2 regions of the Geodermatophilus sp. SYSU D01176 genome follow, and region 1 is predicted to be linked to the other one. Evidence: riboswitches for the same ligand, from Rfam matches in the RefSeq annotation. Region 1 holds a riboswitch; the other holds the start of a gene.

Region 1 (4,775 bases):
ACCCCGCACATGTCCTTCGGGCACGGCATCCACTACTGCCTGGGCACCGCCCTGGCCCGCCTGGAGGCGACGACGGCGCTGCGCCGGATCCTCGTCCGCCTGCCCGACCTGCGCCTCGACGTCCCCGTCGAGGACCTGCAGTGGCTCCCGGCCGCCTCGGCCTTCCGAGGGCTGCTCGAGCTCCCGCTCCGCTTCACCCCCACTCCCACCGAAGGAGGCCCCCGATGACGCAGACGACACCCTCGGCCAACCCCGAGGCCGCTCCCTCGGCCGACCCCGCGGCCGACGCCTCGACGACCCCCACGGAACCGCCCTGGGCGAACGACACCGTCGAGTTCGCGAACACCTCCTCGGCGCCCGCGACCTGGTACTCGGGCACCTGGCGCCCGTTCCGCAACGTCATCGTCTGCCGGATGGCCCCCGGCAGCGAGGACAAGGTCGGGCCGGTGTTCGCCTACTACGACCGGACCACCCGGCCGCAGGACCTCGGCGTCGTCGGCCGGGTCCTGCTCTCCTACGAGGGCCTGTACCTGCACGTCATCGAGCGCAAGGAGGACCCGGAGGTCTCCGGCCAGCGCCGTGGCCTGCCGGCGTTCCAGGCGATCGCCGAGGCCATCGCCCCCTACGTGACGCCCTACCCGAGCTACTGGCAGAACCCGTCGCACTCGGTGGCGAAGCACTTCTACACGTGGGTGCCCGAGGGCGAGGTCTCCCCCGACCGGGAGATGACCGTCATCGTCCAGCGGATGAAGCCGGGCAGCGAGGAGGACATCGCCCGGGTGTTCGCCGAGTCCGACGCGGGTGGGCTGCCGACGGAGACCGGCGTCACCGGCCGCTGGCTGTACTCGATGGAGGACGTGTTCGTGCACCTCCTCGAGCAGGACCGGGTCAAGGCCGCGGCCGTGCGGGAGAACCACGAGTCGATGCGGCCGGCCTTCGCGAAGGTCATGGCGGACCTCGCCCCCTACGTCAGCCCGTACCGCCCGGAGACCTGGCAGAGCCCGCGCGACTCGGTGGCCCGGGTGTTCCACCGCTGGGTGGCTCCGGACTGGCAGCCCGAGGCCGGGCAGTGAGCCTGCGGGGGTTCTCGGCGCTCGTCTTCCTGGTGGACGACGTGGCCGCGGCCACGGACTGGTACACCGAGCTGCTGGGCCAGGCGCCCGTCTTCACCCGGCCCGGGCCGGACGGGCGCGTCGTCTACGCCAAGTTCGTCATCGGCGACCACCAGGGCGAGCTGGCCCTCGCAGACAGCAGCCGGGCCCCCGCGGGCAGGGCCGCCGGCCCGGCCGGCGCGATCGTGCACTGGCGCGTCGACGACCTGGCGGCCACCCTCACGCGCCTGAAGGCAATGGGGGCGACGGAGTACACGCCGCCCACGCCCCACGGGCCGTTCGTCACCGCGGTCGTCGTCGACCCCTTCGGCAACCTGCTCGGCCTGCAGGGGGTCGCGGCCACGCCGCACTACACCGGTGACTACATAGCCGTCACCACGGCGAACTGACGGCTGACGGTGGCCGGCCCGGGTGCGTCCCGGGCCGGCCACCGTCCTGCCCGGACCGTTTCCTCCGTTCCTCCAGCCTGCGATCGCCGCCGCCGGGACGACGACCGGGATGGACGGGTGCGCAGCGCGAAGACACACCTCGCCGGGGAACGCAGCGACGGACCGGACGTGCGACGCGCTCGCTCACCCGGCTGAGCCCGGCGAGCGCGGTGAGGCTGGACCGGGTCGCCAGGTCCGAGCTCCTCCTCCACGCCCCGCAGCAACCGCGACAGCGAGCCCCTGGCCGGCACCGGTGGTCGCACAGGGTGAGCTGACGAGCGCGCGTCCTGGCGTGTCGGCGGCCTGTCACAGGGGTGCCGGCGCCGAACCGGGCCCTGCGATTGTCACGGAACGGTCACGGCCCTACGTTTCCCTGCGTCCGGCCGGTCGGCACCTCCCCACCCGGGGAACCCGCGCCGGATGCCGCCGAGTCGCGCACCCTGTGGGGGCGCGAGCCGGGGACCCACCTGTACCACCGGGGTGAGTCCCGCTCCCGGACGCCGTCCGGGGGCGGGTAGGGCCCTCCCAGCCCGAACCCGTCAGCTCACCCGGTAGGCGGCCAGGGGAGAACGGAGTTCCATCGCGCCGGGGCCTCTCGAGCCCCGCGCCCGCAGGCCTGGAGCTGTCGCGCTCCCGCCTGCCTTCCTGTCAGGACCAGCCACCGCACGGCACCCCTGCAGCCGGACCGAGCCCGTCGTCCGGCCGGTGCCGCGCGCCCGGCTGCCGACCCTGCACGTCCAGGCCTCGTGCCGCAGCTCGTCCCGCACCGGCGCCGCCGGCCATCGGCGCGCGCCCTCCCGCAGCTCGCACCCCGGAGGAACTGTCCTCATGCACGCACGCACCCGCCGCACCCTGCACCTGCTGACCGCCACGGGCGCCATGACGCTCACGCTCACCTTCGCCGGGCAGTCGCTCGCCCAGGCCGACGAGCCGGGACGGGACGGCGACCGGTCGTCGTCCTGGGACGGCTCCCGGTGGGACGGCGACCGCAGGCGGGACGACGCCGCGGCACCCGCTCCCGCACCCGCTCCCGCACCGGCCCCCGCGCCCGCACCGGCACCGGCACCGGCGCCCACCGGCACCGGGGAGCAGGCCTACAAGGACTACGCGGCGGGCCGGGTCGGGGACGGCCAGTTCGACTGCCTCGACGCGCTGTGGGAGGCGGAGAGCGGGTGGAACCCGGCCGCGCAGAACCCGACGAGCACGGCGTACGGCATCGCCCAGTTCCTGAACGGGACCTGGGCGGGCACCGGCATCGCGAAGACGTCGGACCCGTTCCGGCAGATCGACGCGGGCCTGGTCTACATCGAGCAGCGCTACGGCAGCCCCTGCGCCGCCTGGAGCTTCCACCAGGCCAACAACTGGTACTGATCCTCGGGCTCTGCGGGCGTTCCTCGTGCTCTGCGGCCGCAACAACGCCGGCACAGCGCGAGGAACGCCCGCAACGGCCCCGTCCCGGGGCCCGCCCTGAGCTTGCGAAGGGTGGGGAGCGGGGCCCTCTCTCAGGCGGCGACGGACTCCATCGCCTCCGCGGTGAGCTCGACCGACCGCAGCCGACCTTCCACGCCCGGGAACTGGTGGGCGACGATCAGCTCGTCGGCGTCGGCCGCGCGCGCGAAGCCGGTCAGGTACTCGCGCACCTCGGCCGGGGTGCCGACGGCGGTGTGGGTCAGCATCGTGTCGACGTGCAGGCCGGCGCCGCCGTCGAGCAGCAGCTGCGCCTCGTCGTCCGACAGCTTCCGGCCGCGGCCGAACAGGCCGACGGCCAGCCGCCGGCGGGCCGCGGCGAACGCCTCCTCCGCGGCGGCGCGGCTGTCGGCGGCCACGGCGTTGACCCCGGCGATCACGTAGGGCCGCTCCAGCTGCGCCGACGGCTGGAACTCCCTCCGGTAGGCCTCCACCGCGGGCTCGAGCATCGCCGGCGCGAAGTGCGAGGCGAAGGCGTACGGCAGGCCCAGCGCGGCGGCGAGCGTCGCGCCGAACATCGACGAACCCAGGATGTAGAGGGGGACGTCCGAGCCCTTCCCGGGGACGGCGTCGACGCCGGGCACGCGGGTCTCGCCGGTCAGGTAGCCCTGCAGCTCGAGCACGTCCTGCGGGAAGCGGTCGGCCGAGCGCGGGTCGCGGCGCAGCGCGTACATCGTGTTCTGGTCCGAGCCCGGCGCGCGGCCCAGCCCCAGGTCGATCCGGCCCGGGTACACCGCGTCCAGGGTGCCGAACTGCTCGGCGATGGTCAGCGGCGAGTGGTTGGGCAGCATGACGCCGCCGGCGCCCAGCCGGATGGACGACGTGTGCGCGCCGACGTGCGCGATGAGCACGCTGGTCGCCGAGGAGGCGATCGTCGGCATGTTGTGGTGCTCGGCGTACCAGACCCGGCGGTACCCGGACTGCTCCGCCCGCTGGGCCAGCGCGACGCTCGCCGCGATGCTCTCGCCCGGCGTCTGGCCCGTCGAGATCGGCGCCAGGTCGAGGACGGACAACGGGATGCTCATGTGCTCTCGGACCTCTCAGCTGGTGTTGTCCTGCGCAACCACCGTCGTCCCGCCGTCCTTCCCCCAACGGGTGAGGGCGCTCCAGCTCACGTCCTGGACGGCCGATGACCGTGCAGGACGAGAGGAGGCAGCCCATGCGCAGGAAGCGTTCGGCCGCCGACCAGCAGATCGCCGACCTGCTGGTGACCGCCAAGGAGTCGCTGGACCTCAGCGTCGCCTTCCTCAGTCGTCTCGACGGCACGACGCAGCACCTGGAGGTCGTGGAGACCTCGGTGCCGGTGCTGGTGCAGGAGGGCGCCAAGGTGCGCCAGGACGCCTCGTTCTGCCAGGCGATCCTCGACGGGAAGCTGCCCGCCGTCATCCCCGACGTGAAGCGGTTCCCGCTGGCGATGTCCCTGCCCTCGGCGCGCATCCCGCGCATCCGCAGCTACGTCTCCACGCCGGTGCACCTGTCCGACGGCACCCTCTACGGCACGTTCTGCGCCTTCGGCTTCCGGTCGGACAAGGAGCTCGGCAAGCGCGACGAGGCGCTGATGAAGGTGCTCGCCTCCGCGGCCGCCGTCATCGTCGAGCCCGAGGTCCGCGAACGCGGGCGGCGCACCGAGATCGAGGGCCGGCTCCAGCCGGTCGTCGCCGGCGGCGGGCCCGTCGTCCTGCTGCAGCCGATCGTCGACCTCGCCACGGGCACCCGCGTCGGCGCCGAGGCGCTGTCCCGCTTCCCGGCCGACTGGAACCGCACCCCC
Region 2 (4,775 bases), on a different contig from region 1:
GCCGGGTGCGGCGGGCCGTCAGGTACGTGGACCCCCGCGCCGAGTCGGCCCCGGAGTCGCGCCTGCGGGTCTGCCTCGTCCTCGACGGCCTGGAGCCGGTGCCCCAATACGAGGTCTTCGACGGCGGGCAGTTCATGGCTCGTGTCGACCTGGCGTTTCCGGAGGCCCGCCTCGCCGTCGAGTACGAGGGGGCCCACCACTTCCTCGGGACGCAGGTCGACGAGGACGCGGAGCGCCTGGCGCGACTCCGTGCGGCCGGCTGGCGGGTCATCCGCGTGGCCGCCGCGGACATGCGGGACCTCGCGACCCTCATCGCCCGGATCCGCGCCGCGCTCGCCACCGTCTGAGGTGGGGGGGGGGGGGGGGGGGGGGGGGGGGGGGGGGGGCGCCCCGGGGGGGGGGGGGGCCCCCCCCCCCCCCCCCCCCCCCCCCGCCACCGGCAGGAGACGCCCGTGCCCCTCTACGAGTTCCGCTGTCCGCAGTGCGGCCCGTTCGACCTGCGCCGCGACATGGCTGACGTCGCCGACGCCGCCGTCTGCCCCTCCTGCGACCGGCCGGCCCAGCGGGTCTACACCGTCTCGGGCGGCCGGCCGTGGAGCGGGCCCCTGCGCGACGCCGGGAAGGCCGACCGCGCGCGCGTCGAGCGGGCGCGCAGCGGCGAACCGGTGGTCACCGGCCCGCCGTCCGGGCGCCGGCTCTCGCGGCGGGGCGGCCACCACCACTGAGGACGGCCGAGGGCCGCCCCCGCGGTGCGGGGACGGCCCTCGGCGGCCCTCCTGCACGGTCCCGCCGCCAGTGTGGTGAGGTGCTGGAACGGCCTCCTTCAGGGGCCCGCGCCGAGCGTGCGAGGCGCGGGGGAAGGGTGGTCCTTCTAGTACCAGCCCTTGGCCTGCGAGTGCGCCCAGGCGTCGCAGGGGGTGCCGTAGCGGTTCTCGATGTAGATCAGGCCGGCGTCGATCTGCCGGTAGCCGTCCGACGTCTTGGCGATGCCGGTGCTGGCCCAGGTCGAGTTCAGGAACTGCGGGATGCCGTAGGCGGTGCTGGTGGGGTTCTGCGCGTTGGGGTTCCAGCCGCTCTCCTTGCCCCACAGCTTCTCCAGGCAGCTGAACTGCTCGGCGCTGCCGACCTTGCTCATCGCGTAGTCCTTGAAGGAACCGCGCGGCGCCGGGGACGACGAGCCGCTGCTGGCCGCGGGGGCCGGGGCAGCGGCGGAGGAGGCGGCGGCCTGCTCGGCGGCCGCGCGGGCGGCGGCCTCGGCGGCGGCCTGCTCGGCGGCCGCGCGCTCCGCGGCCTCGCGGGCGGCCTGCTCGGCGGCGGCCTGCTCGGCGGCCTGGCGGTCCAGCTCGGCCTGCTCGGCGGCGGCCTGGACCTGCGCGGCCTGGGCCTCGGCGGCCTCGCGCTGGCTGCGGGAGGCGGCGAGGTCCTGCAGCGGGGCCAGCTCGGGGGCGCCCGGGGCGGCGAGCGGCGCCTCGGCGGTGATGCCCAGCTGCTCGGCGACGCTCACGGAGGCGGGGACCGTCTCGGTCTCGGCCTCGGCGGCGGGCTGGTTGCCGACGACGGTGCTGACGACGATCGCGCCGGCCGCGGCGGTGGCCAGCAGGATCGCCGGACGCCGGCCGCGGGCGGGCAGCCCCAGGCGGCGGGCGGGGCGGTTGGTGGCGGGATCGGTGGTGGCCGGGACGGCCGGGAACTGCTGGGTGTCCATCAGGTGGGGGTGCTCCGTGGCGAGAGGGCGCGCGGGATGGACCCCCCTGGCGGAGGGCAGCCCGGTGCGGCGCGGTCTACGGGGGGTGCCGGCGGATCAGGAAGAGCCGGCGGGCGCGGTCGGGTGCCGGGTCAGCTGGCCGGGGAGGAGGCGCGAGGCGCGCGTGGCCGGGCGGACCGGCGAGCCGCGAGGGCCCGGGGGCGGGGCATGCGGAGTGCTCCGTTCTTCCGTGAGCCGCCTACCGAGTTAGCTGACGGGTTCGGGCGGGAAGCAGCCCTACCGGCCCGCGAGAAGGACTCGCGGGCGGGATTCACCCCAGTACTGCGGTGGGTCCCCGGCTCGCGCCCGCTGGCGGCGGACACGACTCGGCGGCGCCCGGTCAGGCTCCCCGAACGGGGACGAGACGACCGACCGGACGTCAGCCACCGTAGGCGTCGTTACCGTCCCGTGACAATGCCGCGAACCACATCCGAAACGTGAGTGACGTCGCACTCCGGCACCCGCCGCCCCTCTCGGGTGAGCCGGACGTGGGGAATACCGGCCGGCCGGATACGTTGCACCGGCCGGTAGTTGCACTCTCAATCACACGGAGACCGACATGCAGTTCGGCGTCTTCTCGGTCAGCGACATCACGACCGATCCCACCGACGGCCGCACGCCCAGCGAGGCGGAGCGGGTCCAGGCGATCGTCACCATCGCGAAGAAGGCCGAGGAGGTCGGGCTCGACGTCTTCGCCCTGGGCGAGCACCACAACCCGCCGTTCTTCTCCTCCTCGCCGACGACCACGCTGGCCTACATCGCCGCGCAGGCCACGCGGCTGCAGCTGTCGACGGCGACCACGCTGATCACCACCAACGACCCGGTGAAGATCGCCGAGGACTACGCGATGCTGCAGCACCTGGCCGGCGGCCGGGTCGACCTGATGATGGGCCGCGGCAACACCGGCCCGGTGTACCCGTGGTTCGGGCAGGACATCCGCAACGGCATCCCGCTGGCGGTGGAGAACTACGCGCTGCTGCGCCGGCTGTGGGACGAGGAGGTCGTCGACTGGTCCGGGCAGTTCCGCACGCCGCTGCAGGGCTTCACCTCGACCCCGCGGCCGCTGGACGGCGTCCCGCCGTTCGTGTGGCACGGCTCGATCCGCTCCCCGCAGATCGCCGAGCAGGCCGCCTACTACGGCGACGGCTTCTTCCACAACCACATCTTCTGGCCGAAGGAGCACACGGCCCGGATGGTGCAGTTCTACCGCCGCCGCTTCGAGCACCACGGCCACGGGGCCGCCGACCAGGCGATCGTCGGGCTGGGTGGGCAGGTGTTCATGCGGAAGAACTCGCAGGACGCGGTGGACGAGTTCCGGCCGTACTTCGACAACGCGCCGGTCTACGGCCACGGCCCCTCGCTGGAGGACTTCTCCCGCGAGACGCCGCTGACCGTAGGCTCCCCGCAGCAGGTCATCGAGCGCACGCTCGGCTTCCGCGAGTACGTCGGCGACTACCAGCGGCAGCTGTTCCTCATCGACCACGCCGGCCTGCCGCTGAAGACCGTGCTCGAGCAGCTGGACATGCTCGGCGAGGAGGTCGTGCCGGTGCTGCGCCGCGAGTTCGCCGCGCTCAAGCCCGCGCACGTGCCCGACGCCCCGACCCACGCCTCGCGCGTGGCCGCCCGTGCCGCCGTCACCACCCCGGAGGAGGTCTCGGCATGACCACCCGCACCCTCGCCGTCGTCAGCGGGGGGCTGTCGACGCCGTCGTCGACCCGGCTGCTGGCCGACCGGCTCACCACCGCGACCGTCGCCGCCCTGCGCGAGCGGGGGGACGACGCGACCGTGGAGGTCGTCGAGCTGCGCACGCACGCCCGCGACCTGGCCGACCACCTGGTCACCGGGTTCGCCGACGAGTCGCTGCGCGCCGCGATCGACACCGTCACAGGCGCCGACGGGCTGATCGCGGTGACGCCGGTGTTCTCGGCGTCCTACAGCGGGCTGTTCAAGACGTTCTTCGACGTCCTGGACAGGGACTCGCTCACCGGGACGCCGGTGCTGCTCGGCGCCACCGCCGGCACCGCCCGGCACTCGCTGGTGATCGAGCACGCCATGCGGCCGCTGTTCGCCTACCTGCGCGCCGTCCCGGCGCCGACCGGCGTCTTCGCCGCGTCGGAGGACTGGGCCGGTGCCGGTGGGGTGGACGCCGAGCTGGCCCGCCGGATCGACCGCGCGGCCGGTGAGCTGGCCGACCTGGTCGCCGGCCGACCGTCCGCGAAGCGTCCGCTGGACCCGTTCGCCGACGTGCCCTCCTTCGAGGAGCTGCTCCGCGGCGCGTGAGCCGGTCCCCTGGCGGCGGTTTCCGCGGGAACCGCCGCCAGGGCGTCACCGGACGGCGTCCTCCGAGGGGACGGCGGACCCGCCCTGCGGGGCCTCGGCCGTCATGATCCGGACGATCTCCGCCCGGTCGTCGGGTGAGGGCAGCCCCCACCCCGGCTGGTAGCCGTAGACCTCCCCCAGCGGTGTCGACGCCGTGCGCCCGGTGAGCACCTCGACCGAGGAGGAGTCGATCAGGCCCGGGTGCTCGACGCCGCAGGCCTCGGCGACCTTGACCAGGTCGCGGCGCAGCGTCCCGATGTAGTTCGCCGCCCGCACCGACTTCAGCTGCGGGTCCAGACCGTGCGCCAGCCAGGGGTTCTGCGTGGCGACGCCGGTGGGGCAGGTGTCGGTGTGGCACTTCTGGGCCTGGATGCAGCCGATCGCCAGCATCGCCTCGCGGCCGATGTTCACCATGTCGCAGCCGAGCGCGAAGGCCACGATCGCGTTGTCGGGCAGGCCGAGCTTCCCGGCACCGACGAAGGTGACCTGCTCGTGCAGCCCCGCGCGGGCGAACACCGCGTGGACCCGGGCGAAGCCGAGCTGGAACGGCAGGGACACCGAGTCGGTGAAGATCAGCGGTGCCGCGCCGGTGCCGCCCTCGCCGCCGTCGACCGTCACGAAGTCCACGCCGCGGCCGGTGGTCGCCATCAGGTCGGTGAGCTCGTGCCAGAAGGTCATGTCGCCGACGGCGGACTTGATGCCGACCGGCAGC

Evidence for each region. Region 1 has a riboswitch for cyclic di-AMP ahead of ACI78Z_RS17815 (aggregation-promoting factor C-terminal-like domain-containing protein). Riboswitches for the same ligand answer to the same signal wherever they lie in the genome.
Region 2: another riboswitch for cyclic di-AMP. It lies ahead of ACI78Z_RS05205 (aggregation-promoting factor C-terminal-like domain-containing protein); the one in region 1 lies ahead of ACI78Z_RS17815 (aggregation-promoting factor C-terminal-like domain-containing protein).

Annotation. Positions count from the first base shown of each region.
Region 1 covers NZ_JBJGYN010000036.1:41,597-46,371, forward strand. The annotation lists gene ACI78Z_RS17800 (cytochrome P450 family protein) at 1-228, shown strand, start outside; gene ACI78Z_RS17805 (TcmI family type II polyketide cyclase) at 225-1,073, shown strand; gene ACI78Z_RS17810 (VOC family protein) at 1,070-1,501, shown strand; cyclic di-AMP (ydaO/yuaA leader) riboswitch at 1,955-2,113, shown strand; gene ACI78Z_RS17815 (aggregation-promoting factor C-terminal-like domain-containing protein) at 2,369-2,911, shown strand; gene ACI78Z_RS17820 (LLM class flavin-dependent oxidoreductase) at 3,043-4,032, opposite strand; gene ACI78Z_RS17825 (EAL domain-containing protein) at 4,167-4,775, shown strand, end outside.
Region 2 covers NZ_JBJGYN010000005.1:104,951-109,725, forward strand. The annotation lists gene ACI78Z_RS05195 (endonuclease domain-containing protein) at 1-347, shown strand, start outside; gene ACI78Z_RS05200 (FmdB family zinc ribbon protein) at 453-725, shown strand; gene ACI78Z_RS05205 (aggregation-promoting factor C-terminal-like domain-containing protein) at 872-1,705, opposite strand; cyclic di-AMP (ydaO/yuaA leader) riboswitch at 1,926-2,072, opposite strand; gene ACI78Z_RS05210 (LLM class flavin-dependent oxidoreductase) at 2,304-3,407, shown strand; gene ACI78Z_RS05215 (FMN reductase) at 3,404-4,024, shown strand; gene ACI78Z_RS05220 (FMN-binding glutamate synthase family protein) at 4,070-4,775, opposite strand, start outside.